4 regions of the Streptomyces sp. NPDC037401 genome follow, and region 1 is predicted to be linked to each of the others. Evidence: riboswitches for the same ligand, from Rfam matches in the RefSeq annotation. Region 1 holds a riboswitch; each other region holds the start of a gene.

Region 1 (4,934 bases):
CAAGCAGGCCATGGCTCAGATGGGCGACCCGTTCGTCACCGGCCCCGTCGCCGAGGCGGTCATCGCGGCCAAGGACAGCAACCACGACGGTCTGCTGAGCTTCGACGAGTTCTGGGCCGCCCTGAACAAGTAGGCCTCCCGCGGGGGCCCGGGGCTGCCCTGGGCCCCGTCAGCGTTCGCCGGTCCCGTCAGCGTTCGTCGGGGGTCTCCATGCCGGAGACCTCGCGGACGGCCTCCTCGAGCCAGCGCAGCCAGAAGGTCTCCAGGCCGGTGCCGCCGTGCAGCACGACCCGGCGCAGCCGGTCCTGCTCGCTGTTCCGCTCCGGCGGGAAGTCCCGCTCCTCGATGGCCTCGTACATCTCCAGCTGCCGCCGGTGCAGCTCCGCATGGCGCCGCAGCTCCTCGGCGAGCCCCTGCGGCCCCACCACGCCCGCCGCCCGCAGCCGCAGCAGCAGCGGGTCCCGGATCGGCTTGGGGTCCTGGCGCTCGCCCACCCACCGCGTCAGCTCCGCCCGCCCGGCCGGCAGTACCTCGAACTCCTTCTTCTGCCCGCGCGTCGGCTGCGCACTGGGCAGCGCCCGGATCAGCCCGGCCTCCTCCAGCTTCCCCAGCTCGCGGTAGATCTGCTGGTGCGTGGCGGACCAGAAGAACCCGATCGACTTGTCGAACCGCCGGGTCAGCTCCAGTCCCGACGAGGGCTTCTCGAGCAGGGCGGTGAGGATGGCGTGCGGGAGCGACATGCCGCCATCGTAGATCCGCCCCTTCTCAGCCGTCCGCCGGCCGTACGTCCGCGTCCGCCCAGGCGGACAGCGACTCCGGGGTGCGCGGCCCCGGGGCGTCCGGGGCCAGCAGGCCCCGCCCGCGCAGGAACGACGCCACCGCCGGCGCCCAGGCGGGCCGCAGCCGGGCGGAGACCAGCAGCCCGGCGTCCGCGAGCAGGTCGGCGGCCGGCCCCACCCGGACTCCGTCCCCGGTCAGCACGGCCGCGTCGTCCGCCCAGCGCACCGCCAGCTCCACGTCGTGCGTGGACATCACCACCGTCGTGCCGAGCTCCCGCAGCCCCGCGAGCGTGTCCAGGAGCCGTTCCTGGCCGTCCGGGTCCAGCCCGGCCGTCGGCTCGTCCAGGATCAGCACCCGCGGCCGCATCGCGACCGCCCCCGCGATCGCCGCCCGCTTGCGCTGGCCGTACGAGAGCAGGTGCGTGGGCCGGTCCCGCAGGGCCTCGATGTCGAGCGCGGACAGGGCGGAGTCCACCCGCGCCCGCACCTCGTCCTCCGCGAGCCCGAGGTTCAGCGGCCCGAACGACACGTCCTGCTCCACGGAGGCCGCGAACAGCTGGTCGTCCGGGTCCTGCACCACCAGCTGCACCGCCGACCGCAGCCGGGTCAGCCCCGCCCGGTCGTAGCGCACCGGCTCGCCCTCCAGGCGCAGTTCCCCCGCCCCCTTGGGCAGCCGCAGCCCGCCGGTCAGCAGCCGCAGCAGCGTCGTCTTGCCGCTGCCGTTGCGCCCGAGCAGGGCCAGCGCCCGGCCCGCGGGGATGGCGAAGCCGATCCCGTCGAGCACCGGCGGCCCGTCCTCGTACGCGTAGCGCGCGTCGACCAGTTCCACCAACGGCTTCACAGCCAGAGCCCCTTCGATACGAGAGTGACGGCGACGACCGTGCCCAGCAGCGCGGCCGTCGCGGCCAGGAAGCGCCAGGACAGTGCCGCCTGCGGCACGAGCACCCGCAGCGTGCCGTCGTACCCGCGCCCGGCCAGGCCCGACTGGAGCCGTCCCGCGCGGTCGAAGGCCCGTACGAACGCCGTGGCGCCCAGCCCGGCGAGCGAGCGCCAGGCCGCGGCCCGGGACGCGTGCCCCAGCCGGGCCGCCTGCGCCTGCCGGACCTGCGCCAGCGAGTCCAGCAGCAGGAAGCCGATCCGGTACATCACCAGCGCCACGTCCACGACCGGCGCCGGCACCCCGGCCCGCACCAGCCGCGGCAACACGTCCGACACCGGCGTGGTGAAGGCGAACAGCAGCACCCCGAGCGAGGCGGCCGACGTCCGGAGCAGGAGGTCGGCGGCATTCCGCGGACCGTCCGGCGCAGCCGACACCCAGCCCGCCGGGCCGCCCACCGCGAACAGCAGCGGCACGGCACCGGTGAAGCAGAAGCCGAGCGGGATCCTGAAGGCACGCCACAGCTGCCGCGCCGGAACCCCGGCCGGCCCCAGCAGCACCGCCAGGGTCACGGCCGCCACCAGCGGCCCGCCGGGCCACGGCGGCAGACAGACCGCGCACAGCGTCAGGCCCAGACCGAGCAGCGCCTTCTCCAGCGGATGGCGGCGGCGCCAGCGGCTGCCGTGCGCCGCCGCGTCGATCGGCAGCACGGGCTACGCGTCCGCGGACGTGCCGGCCTCTGCGCGGGCCTCACCTTGCCGGCGGCCGCGGCGCAGCCCGAAATAGTACGCGAGCACGCCCGCGCCGATCGCCGCCTGGAGGGCGAACAGCGCCGACTCGATCTCGCCCGACGGGGGTTCGTACAGCGGCGAGAACCACGGCTCGTAGTCGGGCTTCAGCTCGGTGATCGCCGCCTCCGCCTGCGCGTCGGCGCCCACGAACGGCTCCTCCTTGCCGTCGCCGAGACCCAGCGCGAGCGGCAGCACGGCCAGCGCGGCGACGAGGAGCAGCAGCAGTGTGTTGATCTTCGCGTTACGGCTCATCAGACCGTCGCCTCCTGGGTCTTGCCGGCGTCCTTGGTGCCCTTGCCGCCGAGCACTCCGAGCCGGATCAGGTCGGACTTGCTCGACTGCGTCAGCAGCCGCACCACCAGTACGGTCAGCAGGCCCTCGCTCACCGCGAGCGGGATCTGCGTCACCGCGAAGATGCCGCCGAACTTCGCGAGCGCGCCCGCGAAGCCGGTACCCGGGTCCGGGAAGGCCATCGCCAGCTGCACGCTGGTGACGCAGTACGTGACCAGGTCGGCGAAGAAGGCGCCGAAGAACACCGACACCATCAGCGGCGAGCCCGACCTGCGCAGCAGCCGGTACACGCCGTAGCCCGCCCACGGCCCGGCGATCGCCATCGAGAAGACGTTCGCGCCGAGCGTGGTCAGCCCGCCGTGCGCCAGCAGCAGCGCCTGGAAGAGCAGGGTGATCGTGCCGAGGACGGCCATGATCGGGGGCCGGAAGAGGATCGCGCCCAGACCGGTGCCCGTCGGGTGCGAGCAACTGCCCGTCACCGAGGGGATCTTCAGGGCGGACAGGACGAACGTGAACGCTCCGGACGCGCCCAGCAGCAGCGTGCTGTCGGGGTTGGCCTTGACCTCGCGGGTCAGGGCCCGGACCCCGTGGACGACGAAGGGAGCGGATGCGGCGCCCCAGGCGGCCGCGTGCAAAGGGGGCAGAAACCCCTCGGCTATATGCATGGGTAGGGAGACCTCTCCAGCACCTCGTGGATGGACAACGCGCCCCGGCCGGTCTCCTGGCTCACGGGTGCTGATGCCCTGGCTCCGCCTTCCCGGGCCGCGCGGTCGCCCGCAACAGCCCAGTGGCTTCCCGCAGGAGTGGAGCCGGACTTCCCGATCACAGTGGCGAGGGCCGCACCGGTTTCCCACCGGTTTCCCGAACACCAAGGCCCGCTGACCCTAGTCGTCCTCACGCTCCCCTCACAACCCGCCCCCGGTGCCGTCTTCACCACTGTGACCTGCCGGTACGGATTCCAGCGCGGCCAGCAACTGTTCCGTCAGGGGCCGGGCGTTCATCCGGCGGCACGTCGTCAGCGCTTCCTCGATCAGCCTCCGCGCGGTGTCCGCCTCGCCCTCCGCCACCAGCGCCTGGGCCAGCGGTGGAACCGCGAGCACGTGCACCAGCGTCTGCCCCGACCGGCGGCCCAGCTCGTCGGCCGCCCGCAGCTGCGCGAGCGCCTCACCGGTCCGGGAGCGGGCCAGCGCGATCCGGCCCAGCCCGATGAGGGCCGCGCACTGTCCCGCCAGATCGCCCGACGCGCGCGTGTGCGCGAGGATCTGCCCGAACCCGTCCTGCGCCTCGTCGAGCCGGCCCAGGATCCGCTGCGCGTCGGCGACCCAGCGCAGCATGCACATCCGTGGCCAGGCCGCGCCGTCCAGCTCCGCCACGGCCAGCGCCTCGCGGAGCACCGCGAGCGCCTCCTCCGGCTGCCCCTCCGACAGCAGGACCTGGCCGATGCCGCGCAGCGAGTGCGCCTGCCCGTACCGGTCCCCGGCCGCCGCGAAGACCGGGGCGTTGCGGCGGCACCGCTCCAGCGCCTGGGCCCGGCGGCCCTGCAGCCGGTCCAGGTACGACAGCACCCAGCCCGCGTACGCCGCCCCGTGCGCGTCCCCGAGCGCGCCGAACGCCCGCTCGGCGGCCTCCAGTGTCGCGCGCGCCGGTCCCCACTCCTCCCGGGTGGCCCGGTGCCGGCCCAGCCCGACCAGCATCAGCGCCTCGCCGTCCCGGTCCCCGGCGGTCCGCGCGGCGGCCAGGCCCAGCTCCTGGGTGGTCTGCCAGCCCGTCAGGTCGCTGCGCAGGTCGAAGAGGTACTCGCCCGCCGCCGCCAGCTCCCAGCAGACCGCCGGCGCGACCGCGGCGGCCTGCCGCACGGTCGCCACCAGCGCCTCCCGCTCGGCCCCGAGCCAGCGGACGGGCTCGGCCCGCGGCAGCTCCAGCACGGCCGGGTCCGGCACGTACGCCGGGGTGCGGCGCGCCAGCCCGGGGCGGTCCAGCCCCTGGTGCGCCCGCCGCGCCTCACGGACGAGGGTCACCCAGCAGCGCAGTACGCGCTCCAGCGCGGCGGTGTCGGAGCGGCTCCCCCCGCCCTCCTCGCCCTCCTCGCGGCCCTCTCCGCGGCTCTGCTCCCGGCCGAAGGCCCGTACGAGGTCGTGCAGCCGGTAGCGGAGCTGCCCGGCCTCGTCACGGCCGGCCACCTCCAGGAGGTGGGCC
Region 2 (4,934 bases), on a different contig from region 1:
CATCCAGCGCAGCGCGGACTGCGTCTTGTGCGGATCGTTCGAGGTGACGATCAGGAAGCTGGCCAGCGCCGACAGCACCTCGGCCATGGCCACGCCCGCCAGGACCAGCCGTACCGTCGTCATCCTGCCGCCGGAGCGGGCGAGGAAGTACACGGCGACGAGGGCGGCCAGGGCGCCGCAGAACGCCGCCACCGGCAGGGTGAACAGCCCGAACACGGTCAGGTTGAGGACCAGGACGAGTACCGCGCCGACCGAGGCGCCCGAGGACACTCCGAGCAGCATCGGGTCCGCCAGCGGATTGCGCACCAGGGCCTGCAGCGCCATTCCGGCCACCGACAGCCCCGCGCCGACCACCCCGGCCAGCAGCACCCGCGGCAGGCGGACGTCGATGACGATCGTCTCGCGCACCGGGGTCCACGTGGGCTCGGCGAGTGACGGGTGCACGCGGTGCAGCAGGATGCTCCACACCTGGTCGGCCCCGACGCTGACCGAGCCCGCCGCGATCGCGGCCGTGGCGGCGCAGACCACCAGGACGCCCAGGAACGCCAGGACCACGCCGTAGGGGATCCCGGGGCGCCGCGCGGGGCCGGGCGGCCGGACCCCCTCGCGGAGCCCGGCCCCTCCGGTCGCCGGGGCTTTCGTCTCGGTCACCGGAACCGGCCCGGGTGGAGCTGCTTCGCCAGCGACTCGACGGCCGACGGCATCCGGACGCCGAGCACCGTGGAGGACAGCGGCAGGACCGCGAACCGCCGGTTCTTGATGGCGGGCACGTCCTTCAGCGCCGGGTTGGAGAGCAGGAACTTCTTCTTGTCCTCGACGGACTGGTCGCCGTAGTCGTAGATGACGATGGCCTCGGGGGCGCGCTGGGCCACCTGCTCGAACGAGACGTCGCCGAAGGCCTTGTCGAGGTCGGCGAAGAGGTTCACCCCGCCGGCCCGCCGGATCATCTCGTTGCCGACGCCCTTGCCGCCCGCCGTGAACGCCGTCTTGTCGCCGCTGTCGTACACGAAGAGCTTGACCGGGGTGACGCCGGCGAGCCGGGTCTCGACCCCGTCGAGGGTGGCGTGCAGCTTCCCCAGCCGCGCCTCGGCCCGCTCGGGCACACCGAAGATCCTGGCGAGCGTACGGATCTCCGCGTCCATGGAGGCCACGTTCACCGGGCCGGTGGGGCATTCCTCGGTGTTCAGGTGGGTGTTGATCCCGGCCTTGGTGAACGCGGCCCGGCTGCGTCCTTCCTTTTCGTCGAAGGTGGACGTCCATCCGCCGTAGACGAAGTCGGGCTCGGCCTCCAGGAGCGCCTCGAAGGAGGGGTACTCCTTGGAGATGACCTTCACGCTGTCGTAGGCGGCCTGGTACTCGGGGAGGATCTTGTCGTCGAGGTAGCCCGTGCCCACCATCGACTTCGCCAGGCCGAGCGAGAGCATGACCTCGGTCGCGTGCTGGTTCAGCGAGACGGCGCGCTGCGGCGGACGCCGGTAGGTGGTCTTCACCCCGCAGTTGTCGACCGTGACCGGAAAGCCCTTGGCGGCCGGATCCGTCGACGAGGTGGCGGAGGGCGTGGTGCCGCCTCCGCAGCCGGATATCAGCAGGGCTGCGGCGAGCACGGACAGCACGGATTTCGGGTGGTTGCGGGGCATGGATGGTCCTCTCACCGCAGATGGATCGGATGGTCTGCACGACTCGTCGGGCGGACGGGCCGAGCGGGGGACGGGCGGCCGGGCCCGTGGGAATCCGGCCAGTCCGGTACGCCCTCCTGCCACCGCTGCCGCAAACTAGTGGCAACTGCATGCAACCCGCAATAAGCCGCGATGCGGAGGGGGAGGGCTCACAGGGGCGCACGGGGTCGCGCGCGACGGATCGCGCTACGGCCCGTGGGGCAGCGGGGCGGCGTCCCCGCCCGGCCACGAAAGCAGCAACGGCCGGGGAGGGCAGGGGGGTTGCACGGGCCGGTGTGCCGGCCCGTCGCCTACGCGGCGGTCGGCCCGGGCACGCCGCCGCGGATCGTGCCGCACGGGTTCGTGCCGCACGGGTTCGTGCCGTACGGGTTCGTGCCGTACGGGTTCGTGCCGTACGGGTTCGTGCCGTACGGGTTCGTGTCGTGCTCGCTCATGACGGGGGCGAGCGTCACCCGGGAGTCGCCCGGAAACCTCGGAACGCGTCCTGCGGTGATGACGGTCGGGTCGGCCACGTCAACTCTCCTTCGCGAGTTGCGGCGGAAAGGCCCCGGAGTGTGTTCTCCGGGACCCCGCATGGCCTTTCGGCCTGCGGGCAGTGGCAGGTCTTCGGACTCGCGGGCACGCCTGCCGGGCCGTTCTCTCCCGGCGGGCACCTACTGGCCGTCGCTTCCCAGGACCGGTTCCGGTCCCAGTGCGTATGACGGCGGTCGTTCCCGCTCACCGCTGCGGGGCAGTCCCGGATTCCCACCGGGTTCCCTCTTGCGACGCATCCCGCCTGGCGGACGGGGCGAACCAGCTGCGCGCACAGCCTACCTGCGAGGCAGGCAGGCCTCACCGGGCCCCGCAGCGCACCGCCCGGGCAGGGCGCGTACGGCGGTTCCCCCTGCCTTCGGCACGGGGTGGCGCATTCGGCCTCCGCTCCGACGGCCACGGGCGCCTCCGCGATCCGTGCGCCCGGCCGGACGGGCCCGTGCGCTGACCGGCGCTCTCGCGCGGGGACCCCGCCGCCCGCCCGTCTGCTCCGGCCGGAGCGGTCGGGTCACCGCCCTCCTGACGGCTTTGGCCGGACCGGGCCTGCCCGCCCGGGCCCGGCCTCCCTAGGATTCCCGCAGCCCCTTCCTCACAGCCTCCGCCGGCCGTTTCCCCCCACCCCCGCTGCGCCGCACGTCCCCGCGTGCCGCCCGGTACCGAAGCAACGGATGGGAGAAATCATGGCCGGTGGATTCCTGGTGAGCGGCGCGATCGGCGCCCTGCTCACCGCCGCCCTGCCCGCGCAGCACAGCCCTTCGGGCATCGTCGACCCGCCGCCGGACCGGATCGTGATCGAGGTCGCGACGGTCAACGGATCCGGGTGTCCGAAGGACACCACCGCCCTCGCGGTGTCGGAGGACAACACCGCGTTCACCGTCACCTACAGCCAGTACATCGTCCAGACCGGCGGCGGCGCACCGCCCACGGCGGCACGCCGGAACTGCCAGCTGAGCCTGGTCGTCCACGTCCCGCACGGCTTCACCTACGCCATCGCCAGCGCCGACTACCGCGGTTACGCCTCGCTCGCGCCGGGTGCGACCGGCATCGAGAAGGCCTCGTACTACTTCCAGGGCTCGCCGCAGACGGCGTACCGCTCGCACGACTTCGGGGGACCGTACGACGACAACTGGCAGGCGACCGACGAGACCGACTGGGCGCAGCTCGTGTGGGCGCCCTGCGGTGTGCAGCGCAACTTCAACATCAACACCGAACTCCGCGTGAACAAGGGGACGTCGGCCCCCGGCGCGACCAGCTACATGACCATGGACTCCACCGACGGCAACATCAGCACGGTCTACCACCTCGCGTGGAAGGAGTGCCGCCAGAGCTGAGCCGGACAGAGCCGGGCGAGTGAGCGCCGGGCGGGGACAACACGGGTCCCCGCCCGGCCCTTTCAGCCGTGGAGCAGGTTCTGCCAGTCCTGCGGGACGCGGCCGGCCGGTCCCGGGGCCGGCTGGTCGGCCGGGTGGCCGGCCGGCGGGGCCAGTTCCGGGCCGGACTTGTACAGGGCGTCGGTGGCGTAGTTCCAGTACCACTCCTCGCCCGGCTCGAAGCTCTGCACCAGGGGATGCCCGGTGGACTTCCAGTGGGCGGTGGCGTGCTGGGCCGGCGAGGAGTCGCAGCAGCCGATGTGGCCGCACTCGGCGCAGCGCCGCAGGTGGAACCACCAGCCGCCCACCGCGTCGCACTCCCCGCAGCCCGTGCCGCTGGGCGGGATGTTCGGGTCGATCCCGTTGATCTCGGTCATGCGGGCTCCTCGGCGGTCTGGGTCGTACGCGCGGTCTCGGTCTCGGTCCCGGTCCCGGTCTGCGGATCCGCTCCGGTCCCGGTCTCCGGGGCGGTCAGCGGCAGCAGCACCTGGAAGCGCGTGTCGCCCGGCAGGGACTCGACGTGGAGGCTGCCGTGGTGCTTGTCGACCACGATCCGCCAGGAGATGTCCAGGCCGAGCCCGGTGCCCTCGCCGACCGGCTTGGTGGTGAAGAAGGGGTCGAAGATGCGGTCGCGGATGTCCTCGGGGACGCCGGGCCCGGTGTCGCGGAACTCCACCAGCAGCCGGTCGCCCTCCCTGGCCGTGCGGACCGTCAGCGTGCCGTCGCGCCCGGTGCTCCCGATGGCGAAGACGGCGTTGTCGATGAGGTTGGTCCACACCTGGTTGAGCTCCGCCGGATAGGCGGGCACGTCGGGAAGGGAGCGGTCGTAGTCCTTGACCACCCGCACCCGGGAACCGATCTTTCCGGACAGCATCAGGAGCGTGCTGTCGAGGAGTTCGTGGACGTCGACGGCCCGGTGCGGGGCGCGGTCGAGCTGCGAGTACTGCTTGGCCGCGTCCACGAGGTGGGAGATGCGGGTGGTGGAGTCGTCGATCTCGTCCATCAGCAGCTCGGTCTCGACCGTGTAGTTGAGCCAGCCCACGGCCGCCGGCAGGATGTCCTCGGCCACGGCCGCCGCGACCTGCTCCAGCCAGTCCGTGTCCAGCCCGGCCTGGACGAAGGTCGGTGCGACCCTCCAGCCCTCCGGGATGCCGTGGTCGTCGAGCCAGTCGGCGAGCTCGTCCTCGCGGTCGGACGCCTCCAGAGGGCTCAACGCCGTCGCCTTCGCGACGCGTTCCACGGTGCGCTCCTGGATCTCGATGAGGTCGGCGATCGCCTCGCGGGAGTAGTTCCCCTGGGCGATGACGGCCAGCTTGTGCCGCATCTTGCCGACCCGTTCCCGCAGCGTCGCGGTGGC
Region 3 (4,934 bases), on a different contig from region 1:
TTCCTGGCCTCCGTGCTGCCGGTGTGGCTGCTGCTCGCGCCGCGCGACTACCTCTCCACCTTCATGAAGGTCGGCACGATCGCCCTGCTGGCGATCGGCGTGGTCGTCGCCCTGCCGATGCTCAAGATGCCGGCCGTCACGGACTTCGCGAGCCGCGGCGACGGGCCGGTCTTCGCCGGGTCGATGTTCCCCTTCGTCTTCATCACCATCGCGTGCGGCGCCCTCTCCGGCTTCCACGCCCTGGTCTCCTCGGGCACCACCCCGAAGATGATCCAGAAGGAGACGCAGGTCCGCATGATCGGCTACGGCGCGATGCTGACCGAGTCGTTCGTCGCCGTCATGGCGATGATCGCGGCCTGCATCATCGAGCCGGGTCTGTTCTTCGCTCTGAACTCCCCTCCGGGCGTCATCGGCACGACGGTGGAGAGCGCCTCGCAGGCCGTGGGCAACTTCGGCTTCACCATCTCCCCCGCCGAACTGGCCAAGGCCGCCTCGGACGTGGAAGAGGCCTCGCTGCTCTCCCGTACCGGCGGCGCGCCGACGTTCGCACTCGGAATGTCGGAGATCTTCTCGTCCGTGCTCGGCGGCGCCTCCATGAAGGCGTTCTGGTACCACTTCGCGATCATGTTCGAGGCCCTGTTCATCCTCACCACCCTGGACGCGGGCACCCGCGTGGGCCGCTTCATGCTCCAGGACACGCTGGGCAACGTCGCCAAGCCCTTCAAGCAGATCAGCTGGAAGCCGGGCGTGTGGATCACCAGCGCGCTGGTGGTCGGCGGCTGGGGCTACTTCCTGTGGGTCGGCGTGAAGGACCCGCTGGGCGGCATCAACCAGCTCTTCCCGCTGTTCGGCATCGCGAACCAGCTCCTCGCCGCGGTCGCCCTGGCGGTGTGCACCACCCTGCTGGTCAAGTCCGGCCGCCTCAAGTGGGCCTGGGTGACGGGCGTCCCGCTGGCCTGGGACGCGACCGTCACGCTGACCGCGAGCTGGCAGAAGGTCTTCTCGGAGGACCCCCGGGTGGGCTTCTTCGCCCAGCGGGACAAGTTCCAGGCGGGCATCGACGCCGACAAGGTGCTGCCGCCCGCCAAGACCATGGACGAGATGCACACCGTGGTCACCAACGCCACCGTCGACGGCTTCCTCTCGGCGCTCTTCGCCCTCCTGATCGTCGTCGTCCTCGTGGACGCCACCCGCGTCTGCATCAAGGCGGTCCGCCGCCCGGAGACTGTCGAGCTGCACGAGGTGCCGTACACCGAGTCGAAGATCGTCGCCCCCGCCGGGCTGATCCCGACCCCCGAGGAGAAGGCCGAACTCGCCGCGGCCGGTCTGGAGCCGGACGGCCGCGCCAAGGAGACCGTGTCCTCGTGACCGCCCGCGAGCTGCTCGCCAGGATCCGCTTCTACGTCCGGGAGTTCTCGGGCGAGGCGGCGTACGACCGGTACGTCGCCCACGCCCGCGGCCACGACCCGGACGCCGATGTACTGAGCCGCCGCGCCTTCGAGCGGGCCCGCACGGACGCCCGCGAGGCGGACCCGCGGGAGGGGTTCCGCTGCTGCTGAGGTCCGCAGAATGGTGAGCGCCCCGACGGTTGACGCCGTCGGGGCCCATTCTGCGGCTCAGCGCACCCAATCCTTCAGACGCTCGGTTTGAAGGATGATGCCAACGGGGTCGGGCAGCTTGACTTCCTTGCCGAAAGGAACCGTGGTTACGGTCTCGTACCGCTCGCCGTCCGGGTCGCTGTGGACGAGAAGCTGACACTTGAGCCGGTCGATGAGCAGGTAGACGGGGATGCCGGTTTCGGCGTAGGCACGGGGCCTTTCGATCCGGTCGCGCCGCTCGGTGTCGGAGTCCCACGAGGTCACCTCGACGGCCATGAGGATCGGGCGCGGATCCGCCCAGTCGCCCTGGCCGACGAACGCATCGTCGGGTGCCAGGACCCCGTCCGGGATGGCTCGGCCCTCTCGATACTGCTCCACCTTGATCCCCTGCCCCGGGTGCAGCCAGAGCTCGGGGTAGTGCTGGAGACAGATTCGTGCGAGCCACTGGATCATGCGTCCGTGGTCCCCGTCAGGCATAGCCTTGCTCCTCAGCACCCCACCGATGAACTCCAGTCGCATGCCCTCCAGCTCGCGCGCCGCTATGCGCGCCAGTTGCTCGAAATCCTCGGGCGACATGTGGGGCCGGTCAATCATCACGGTCATGCCTCGCTCGCCTTCCTCGACGGTGCTGTCTCCGACCATAGCGCCGCCCGCCGACGGCCGTCCTGCACACTCGACCGCATGGACATCGCGATCAGAGAGGCACGGCCCGGGGAGTACGCGGCCCTCGGGGAGATCACCGCGCAGGCCTACCTCGCCGACGGTCTGCTGGACGACAATCCGGACGGCTACTACCTCGGCGTGCTCCGGGACGTCGCCGCCCGCGCCGAGGACTCCGAGGTGCTGGTCGCCGTACGCGACGGCGAGGTGCTCGGCGGAGTGGCCTTCGCGCCGCCCGGGAGCCGGTACTGCGACATCGCCGGCCCCGGCGAGGCCGAGTTCCGGATGCTCGCCGTGTCCCGCGAGGCCCGTGGACAGGGCGTCGGCGAAGCCCTCGTCCGGGCCTGCATCGACCGGGCCCGGGCCATCGAAGGCGTACGCACCCTCGTGCTCTCGACGCAGCCCGCGATGCGCGGCGCGCACCGGATCTACGAGCGGCTGGGCTTCGTGCGGACGCCCGAGCGGGACTGGTCTCCGGTCCCGTCCGTCCCGCTGCTCACCTACGCAATGAAGCTGGGCGCACCCGAGCAGTAGTCGCCCGACACAACATCTAGGGGGTCCCACGCGAGGGTGCCCCCACATGTATGCTCGTCCTCGCTGTCGTCGCAGGGGAATCCGGTGCGAATCCGGAACTGTCCCGCAACGGTATGAAGTGCGCGCTTCGTGCACCTGCGAGTCCGAGGACCTGCCGACAGCGTGACCCGGCCGACCGGCCGGGCGACGACACGTCCGGGCCTCGCGGTTGGGCCGGTGGACGCCATGCGGTGGGGACGCGTCTCCTGCCATGCCCGCATGCGCTCCCCCGGCCCCGCTCCGAAGCGACCGGAGCCGAGCGAGGGAGAGCCCCCCACGTGACCATCGCGCCTGCCGCACTGCGCGCCGAGTCCGACCAGCCCCAGACTCCGACCGAGCCCGGGGGGCCCGGAGCCGCGCTGCTGCGCACCCTCACCGACCTCACCGCCGACCTGCCCGACACCGACCCGGGCCGGGTCGCCGCCGCCGCCCTGCGCGGCCGGAGCGCCGTCGCGGACGAGGCCGAACTGCGGGGGCTGGCCACCGAGGCGGCCGCGGGGCTCATCTCCGAGGACCCGGCGTACTCGAAGCTCGCCGCCCGGCTGCTGACGCTCGCCATCGCGGACGAGGCGGCCGGCCAGGGCGCGACCTCCTTCTCGGCCTCCGTCGAGGTGGGCCACCGCGAGGGCCTGATCGCGGACCGCACCGCGGAGTTCGTGCGCACGCACGCCACCCGGCTGGACTCCCTGGTCGAGCACTCGCTGGGCGAGGGCGCCGACGACCGCTTCGGCTTCTTCGGCCTGCGCACCCTGCACAGCCGCTACCTGCTGCGCCACCCGATCACCCGCCAGGTCGTCGAGACCCCGCAGCACTTCATGCTGCGCGTGGCCTGCGGTCTCGCGGAGGACGACAGCCTGCGCGCGGTGGAGGAAGTCGCCTCGCTGTACCGGCTGATGAGCCGCCTGGACTACCTGCCCTCCTCCCCCACGCTCTTCAACTCGGGCACCCGGCACCCGCAGATGTCCTCCTGCTACCTGCTGGACTCGCCGCTGGACGAGCTCGACTCGATCTACGACCGCTACCACCAGGTCGCGCGGCTGTCCAAGCACGCGGGCGGCATCGGCCTCTCGTACTCCCGCATCCGCGCCCGCGGTTCGCTGATCCGCGGCACCAACGGCCACTCCAACGGCATCGTGCCGTTCCTGAAGACCCTCGACGCCTCCGTCGCCGCCGTGAACCAGGGCGGCCGCCGCAAGGGCGCCGCCGCGGTCTACCTGGAGACCTGGCACGCGGACATCGAGGAGTTCCTGGAGCTCCGCGACAACACCGGCGAGGACCAGCGCCGTACGCACAACCTGAACCTCGCGCACTGGATCCCGGACGAGTTCATGCGCCGCGTGAACGCCGACGCCGACTGGTCGCTGTTCTCCCCGGCCGACGTGCCCGAGCTGGTCGACCTGTACGGCGACGAGTTCGACGCCGCGTACCTGAGGGCCGAGGCGGCCGGGCTGGCCAAGAAGACCATGCCGGCCCGCGACCTGTACGGCCGGATGATGCGCACCCTCGCGCAGACCGGCCAGGGCTGGATGACGTTCAAGGACGCCTCCAACCGGACCGCGAACCAGACCGCGCTGCCCGGCTCGGTGGTCCACTCCTCGAACCTGTGCACCGAGATCATCGAGGTCACCAACGACGGCGAGACCGCGGTCTGCAACCTGGGCTCGGTCAACCTGGGCGCCTTCGTGCTGACCGACACGGGCGAGATGGACTGGGAGCGGCTGGACGAGACCGTCCGCACCGCCGTGACCTTCCTCGACCGGGTGGTCGACATCAACTTCTACCCGACCGAGCAGGCCGGCCGGTCCAACGCCCGCTGGCGTCCGGTGGGCCTGGGCGCCATGGGCCTCCAGGACGTGTTCTTCAAGCTGCGGCTGCCGTTCGACTCGGCCGAGGCCAAGGCGCTCTCCACGAAGATCGCCGAGCGGATCATGCTGGCCGCGTACGAGGCCTCCTGCGACCTCGCCGAGCGCAGCGGCCCGCTGCCGGCGTGGGCCGAGACCCGCACCGCGCAGGGCGTCCTGCACCCCGACCACTACGACGTGACGCACCACTGGCCGGAGCGCTGGGACGCGCTGCGCGCCCGGGTCGCCGAGACCGGCATGC
Region 4 (4,934 bases), on a different contig from region 1:
CGACGGCCGACTCGCGCACCGCCCCGCGCAGCGAGACGCGCAGGCCGTCCTCCTCGTCGATGCCCAGCCCGTGCCGGTACGGCAGCACGCCGTACGTCGACCGGCCGGTGAGCCCGCGCAGCATCTCCATGCCCGGTTCCAGCAGCGAGACGTCGCCGCGGAACTTGTTGACCAGATAGCCGGCGATCAGCTCCTGGTCCGCGGCGCTCAGCAGGGCCGTCGTCCCGAAGAAGGAGGCGAAGACCCCGCCCCGGTCGATGTCCCCGACGACCACCACGGGGAAGCGGGCGGCGCGGGCGATGCCCATGTTCACGATGTCGGTGCGGCGCAGGTTGATCTCGGCGGGACTGCCCGCTCCTTCGCAGATCACGGCGTCATACGTGCCCCGCAGCTGCTCCAGGCAGTCCGTGACCACGCCGAGGAGCTGCTCCTGCCGCCCGCCGTGGTAGCCACGCGCACTCATCTCGCCCACCGGCTTGCCCAGCAGCACCACCTGGCTGCTGCGGTCGCTGCCCGGCTTGAGCAGCACGGGGTTCATCAGGGCGGTGGGCTCCACCCGGGCGGCCTGGGCCTGCATGGCCTGCGCCCGGCCGATCTCGGCGCCCTCGCGGGTCACGAAGGAGTTCAGGGACATGTTCTGCGCCTTGAACGGCGCCACCTTGACGCCCTGGCGCACCAGCCAGCGGCAGATGCCCGCCGTGACGACGCTCTTGCCCGCGTCCGAGGTGGTGCCGGCGACCAGCAGTCCGCCGCCCCGGCGCGCCGCTCCGCCGCCCCGGCCGCCCGCCGGTCCGCCGGCCCGTCCTGCGACCGGCCCCGCGCCGCTCATGCCCGCCCCTTCCGTCGTACCCGTGACACGGCCAGCCGGCCCGCCGCACAGGCGCCCAGCGCGAGCCAGGTCACCTGCCGGGAGAGCCGTACCGCCCGCTCGATGTCGGCGGCCTCGACCGGCCGCCCCGCCGCGCCGTTGAGCACCGGCCGGTGCTCGACCCGGCCGGCGTACGCGAGCGTGCCGCCCATCCGCACGCCCAGCGCCCCCGCGAACGCCGACTCCACCGGCCCGGCGTTGGGGCTCGGGTGGCGGTCCGCGTCGGCGCGCCAGGCCCGTACCGCCCCCCGGCGGTCCGGTCCGGCCAGGACGGCCGCGGCCGCCGTCAGGCGGGCACCCGGCCAGCCGGCCAGGTCGTCCAGCCGCGCCGAGGCCCAGCCGTAGCGCAGGTACCGGGGGGAGCGGTGGCCGACCATCGCGTCCAGGGTGTTCACGGCCCGGAAGGCCAGGAGACCGGGCACGCCGAGGGCGGCGCCCCACACGAGGGCGCCGACCACGGCGTCCGAGGTGTTCTCGGCCACGGACTCGACGACGGCACGGGCGATCTGCTGCTCGTCCAGGGAGTGCGGATCGCGCCCGCACAGGTGCGGCAGCCGCTCGCGGGCCACCTCGGTGTCGCCCGCGACCAGCGCCCCGCCGATCGCGCGGGCCTCCCGGCCCAGCGAGGTACCGCCGACGACGGTCCAGGTGGCGGCGGCGGTCAGGGCGATGCGGACGGCGGCGGGCCGGGAGCGCACGGCGCGGGCGCCCAGCGCGCCCAGCGCGGCCGCGCCTCCGGCGCACACCAGGGTGTGCAGGACGCCCCGGCCGCGCTGGCTGCCCGGGTCGTCGTTCCACAGGGCCCGTTCCACGGCTGCGGCGGCACGGCCGAAAGCGGCGACGGGGTGTCCGCGTCGCGGATCCCCCAGGATCCGGTCGCCGATCAGCCCGGCCGCCGCGCCGTACGCGAAAACGCGATCGGCACGCATGGCAGGTATGTGTCCTCACTCAGGGTCCGCGCCCTGGTTCGACGTGACCGGCGGTGAGAGTCTCCTGGCTCCCGGATCGGCGGCTCCCCCGGCCTTCCAGCCCGCGGGGGGCCGTGACGCACGGTGGGGGAGAGCTCCCCGGTGACAGTGGCGGGACCGCGCCGGATTCGCACCGGACTTCCTCTCCTGCCGCCGTATTGGCTCGGGCAGTCCACCACGCACCGCGATGGCCCGTCAACTCGCCGTTGACCTGCACAAGGACAGTGTGCGCAGCCCCACACGGGCGGCCGGGACCGGGCCGCGGGGGCGGGGGCGGGTACGCGAAAGCTCCCCCGGAGGCGGCCTCCGGGGGAGCTTTCGCGGTGACGTCAGGCGACGATCAGGTAGATCCCGTAGCTCACGGCCGCCGCGCAGAGCGCGAAGGCGGCGTAGGCGCCGGAGCGGGCCAGGGTCGCGGCCCCGCCCTGCTCGGTCGCGGCCTCGTGCTTGGAGAGGCCGACGAGCCCGAGGGTGAAGAGGGCCACGACGAGCACGGTGGCCGTCAGGCTGACTCCGAAGACGGAGCCGAGAGCTGCCCAGTCGATCTTCATACTGCTGATCCTCTGTTCTGGTCCGGCCGGGTCAGACCGCGGCGGCCGGGGCGGCCGGGGTCTCGTCGTGGGCCGGGGCCGGGATGGTGGCCTTGAGGTCCTCGTCGGTCACGGCGGCGGTGGTGCCGGCCGGCGGGGGCGTGACGGCCGCGATGGCGGTGGTCACGACACCGGGGGCCTCGGCGTCGGCGTCGACGTCGTTGACGTTGTTGTGGTCGACGACCTGGCGGCGCGAGACCAGCCAGATGGCGAGGCAGGAGCCGACGAGGAAGACCGCGACGGCGGCGACGCCCCAGTCGCCCTGGCGGGTGACGAGCTCGGCGAGCGCGCCGACCAGCGCGGCGGCCGGCAGGGTCAGGCCCCAGGCCACGAACATGCGGGTGGCGGTGGACCAGCGGACCACGCCGCCCTTGCGGCCGAGGCCGGCACCCATGACCGCGCCGGAGCACGAGTGGGTGGTGGAGAGCGAGAAGCCGAGGTTCGAGGAGGCCAGGATGACGCTGGCGGCCGAGGTCTGGGCGGCGAAGCCCTGCTGCGGCTGCAGGTCGGTCAGGCCCTTGCCCATGGTGCGGATGATGCGCCAGCCGCCCAGGTACGTGCCGAGCGCGATCGCGACACCGGCGGAGACGATGACCCAGACCGGCGGGTTCGAGTCGGGGGCGATCGCACCGCCGGCGACGAGCGCCAGCGTGATGATGCCCATCGTCTTCTGCGCGTCGTTGGTGCCGTGCGCCAGGGAGACCAGGCCTGCGGAGGCGATCTGCCCCGCGCGGTAGCCCTTGGCCGAGGTCTTGTCGCCGACCTTGCCGCCGAGCTTGTACGTCAGCTTGGTGGCCAGCATGGCGGCCACACCGGCCACGAGCGGGGCGGCGATCGCGGGGATCAGCACCTTGGTGACGACGACGCCGCCGTTGACGGCGCCGATGCCGGCGGACGCGACCGCGGCACCGATCAGACCGCCCATGAGGGCGTGGGAGGAGCTGGAAGGCAGCCCGACCAGCCAGGTCAGGAGATTCCAGAGGATCGCGCCGACCAGCGCCGCGAAGATCACCTCTGGCTGAATGCCCTCCTCGTTGACCAGACCCTTGGAGATCGTCTTGGCGACCTCCACGGACATGAACGCGCCGACGAGGTTGAGCACGGCGGACATGGCCACCGCCGTCTTGGGCTTGAGAGCGCCAGTCGAGATGGTGGTGGCCATCGCGTTGGCGGTGTCGTGGAAACCGTTCGTGAAGTCGAAGACGAGAGCGGTAACGATCACGATCCCGAGGAGAAGCGTTATGTGCTCCATTTACCCAGGCTTCTGTTTGAGGTCAGTGGCTCGGCGACCGTAGGCAACCTGAGTGAACGGAAGGTGAACTGGGACGGGCTGCCCGGTGTACCGGATCGGTAACCGGTCGAGTGATTTGACCCGATTTTCTCCGCCCTGCTCTGGTTTACGCACGTCAGAACACGGTAAACGGAACGCAACCGGAGCGACTTCCGCCGCTCCGCCGCGTCCCGGAAGAGATCCAGATCACCCCGCGGACTGGCCGCTCCGCCCCGGCCGCCCGACACTGGAGCCGTGCGCACCGCAACAGCGACGGCAGCGGCCGTCACCACCCTGCTGGGCGCCGGAGCGGCCGCCGTCGCGGCCGGCCGGTACGCAGGCGACGCGGCCCTGCGGCCCGCCCCCGGGCGCCCGCTGCCCGGCGGCCCCCGGCTCAGCGTCCACGCCACTGCCCCCGGACGGGTCTCCCTGACCCGCTCCCTGGCCTCCCTGCTCCCCGGGACGTACGGACTCGACGCACCCGGCGTGCACGCCGTGGTCGGCCCGGTCCTCGACGGCGCCCCGCACGAGCCCGACACCGTCGTGCGCCGGCTCGCCCGGGTCACCCACGGCGCCCTGGAGCCCGGGGTCCGGGTCCGGCTCACCCCCACGCTCCACCTCGGCGACCCGCGCAGCGCCCTGGGTCTCGACCACGCCGACGTCGACGTCCCCGGCGAGCTCGGCGCGCTGCCCGCCTGGTTCGTACCCGCCGCCCGCCGCACGTGGGTGATCACCGTGCACGGACTCGGCTCCACGCGCGAGCACCCGATGAACCTCATGCCCTTCCTGCACCGCATGCAACTGCCGGTCCTCGACCTCGCGTACCGCAACGACCTGGGCGCCCCGCGCTCGCCGGACGGCCTCGGGCACCTCGGCGAATCGGAATGGCGCGATCTCGACGCCGCGATCCGCTACGCCGTGCGCTTCGGCGCCGAGCGCGTCGTCCTGCACGGCTGGTCCACCGGAGCGGCCATGGCCCTGCACGCCGCGGCCCGCTCCGCCCTCCACGAGCGCATCGCCGGCCTCGTCCTCGACTCGCCCGTACTCGACTGGCACCTCACCCTGCGCGCCCTCGCCGCCGCCCGCCGCACCCCCGCCCCGCTCCTCCCGCTGGCCGTCCGCGCCGCCGAGGGCCGGGCCGGGCTGCGCACCGGGCGGGCGCCGGAATTCGCGGACCCGGCCGGTCTGAAGGTCCCCGTACTGATCTTCCACGGGCCCGGCGACCTCCTCGCCCCCTG

Evidence for each region. A riboswitch is a leader RNA that binds a small molecule or an ion and turns the genes downstream of it on or off. The one in region 1 is predicted to bind cobalamin.
Region 2: it holds a riboswitch for cobalamin, as region 1 does, so the genes downstream of both, ACZ7H1_RS03785 (hypothetical protein) here and ACZ7H1_RS02710 (energy-coupling factor ABC transporter permease) in region 1, are expected to answer to the same signal.
Region 3: it holds a riboswitch for cobalamin, as region 1 does, so the genes downstream of both, ACZ7H1_RS13130 (ribonucleoside-diphosphate reductase subunit alpha) here and ACZ7H1_RS02710 (energy-coupling factor ABC transporter permease) in region 1, are expected to answer to the same signal.
Region 4: it holds a riboswitch for cobalamin, as region 1 does, so the genes downstream of both, ACZ7H1_RS18385 (cobalamin biosynthesis protein) here and ACZ7H1_RS02710 (energy-coupling factor ABC transporter permease) in region 1, are expected to answer to the same signal.

What each region holds. Positions count from the first base shown of each region.
Region 1 is NZ_JBVJWO010000002.1:259,802-264,735, reverse strand. Features, by position in the region: gene ACZ7H1_RS02735 (EF-hand domain-containing protein) at 1-133, shown strand, start outside; gene ACZ7H1_RS02730 (PadR family transcriptional regulator) at 189-740, opposite strand; gene ACZ7H1_RS02725 (energy-coupling factor ABC transporter ATP-binding protein) at 766-1,626, opposite strand; gene cbiQ (cobalt ECF transporter T component CbiQ) at 1,617-2,366, opposite strand; gene ACZ7H1_RS02715 (energy-coupling factor ABC transporter substrate-binding protein) at 2,370-2,699, opposite strand; gene ACZ7H1_RS02710 (energy-coupling factor ABC transporter permease) at 2,699-3,403, opposite strand; cobalamin riboswitch at 3,433-3,626, opposite strand; gene ACZ7H1_RS02705 (AfsR/SARP family transcriptional regulator) at 3,644-4,934, opposite strand, start outside.
Region 2 is NZ_JBVJWO010000003.1:195,673-200,606, reverse strand. Features, by position in the region: gene ACZ7H1_RS03795 (FecCD family ABC transporter permease) at 1-651, opposite strand, end outside; gene ACZ7H1_RS03790 (ABC transporter substrate-binding protein) at 648-1,637, opposite strand; gene ACZ7H1_RS03785 (hypothetical protein) at 1,967-2,188, opposite strand; cobalamin riboswitch at 2,257-2,489, opposite strand; gene ACZ7H1_RS03780 (DUF4360 domain-containing protein) at 2,888-3,538, shown strand; gene ACZ7H1_RS03775 (UBP-type zinc finger domain-containing protein) at 3,601-3,954, opposite strand; gene ACZ7H1_RS03770 (ATP-binding protein) at 3,951-4,934, opposite strand, start outside.
Region 3 is NZ_JBVJWO010000010.1:173,751-178,684, reverse strand. Features, by position in the region: gene ACZ7H1_RS13150 (carbon starvation CstA family protein) at 1-1,368, shown strand, start outside; gene ACZ7H1_RS13145 (YbdD/YjiX family protein) at 1,365-1,559, shown strand; gene ACZ7H1_RS13140 (Uma2 family endonuclease) at 1,617-2,201, opposite strand; gene ACZ7H1_RS13135 (GNAT family N-acetyltransferase) at 2,280-2,792, shown strand; cobalamin riboswitch at 2,843-2,965, shown strand; gene ACZ7H1_RS13130 (ribonucleoside-diphosphate reductase subunit alpha) at 3,110-4,934, shown strand, end outside.
Region 4 is NZ_JBVJWO010000015.1:151,477-156,410, forward strand. Features, by position in the region: gene ACZ7H1_RS18380 (cobyric acid synthase) at 1-829, opposite strand, end outside; gene ACZ7H1_RS18385 (cobalamin biosynthesis protein) at 826-1,797, opposite strand; cobalamin riboswitch at 1,856-1,980, opposite strand; gene ACZ7H1_RS18390 (hypothetical protein) at 2,166-2,387, opposite strand; gene ACZ7H1_RS18395 (inorganic phosphate transporter) at 2,419-3,678, opposite strand; gene ACZ7H1_RS18400 (alpha/beta hydrolase) at 3,952-4,934, shown strand, end outside.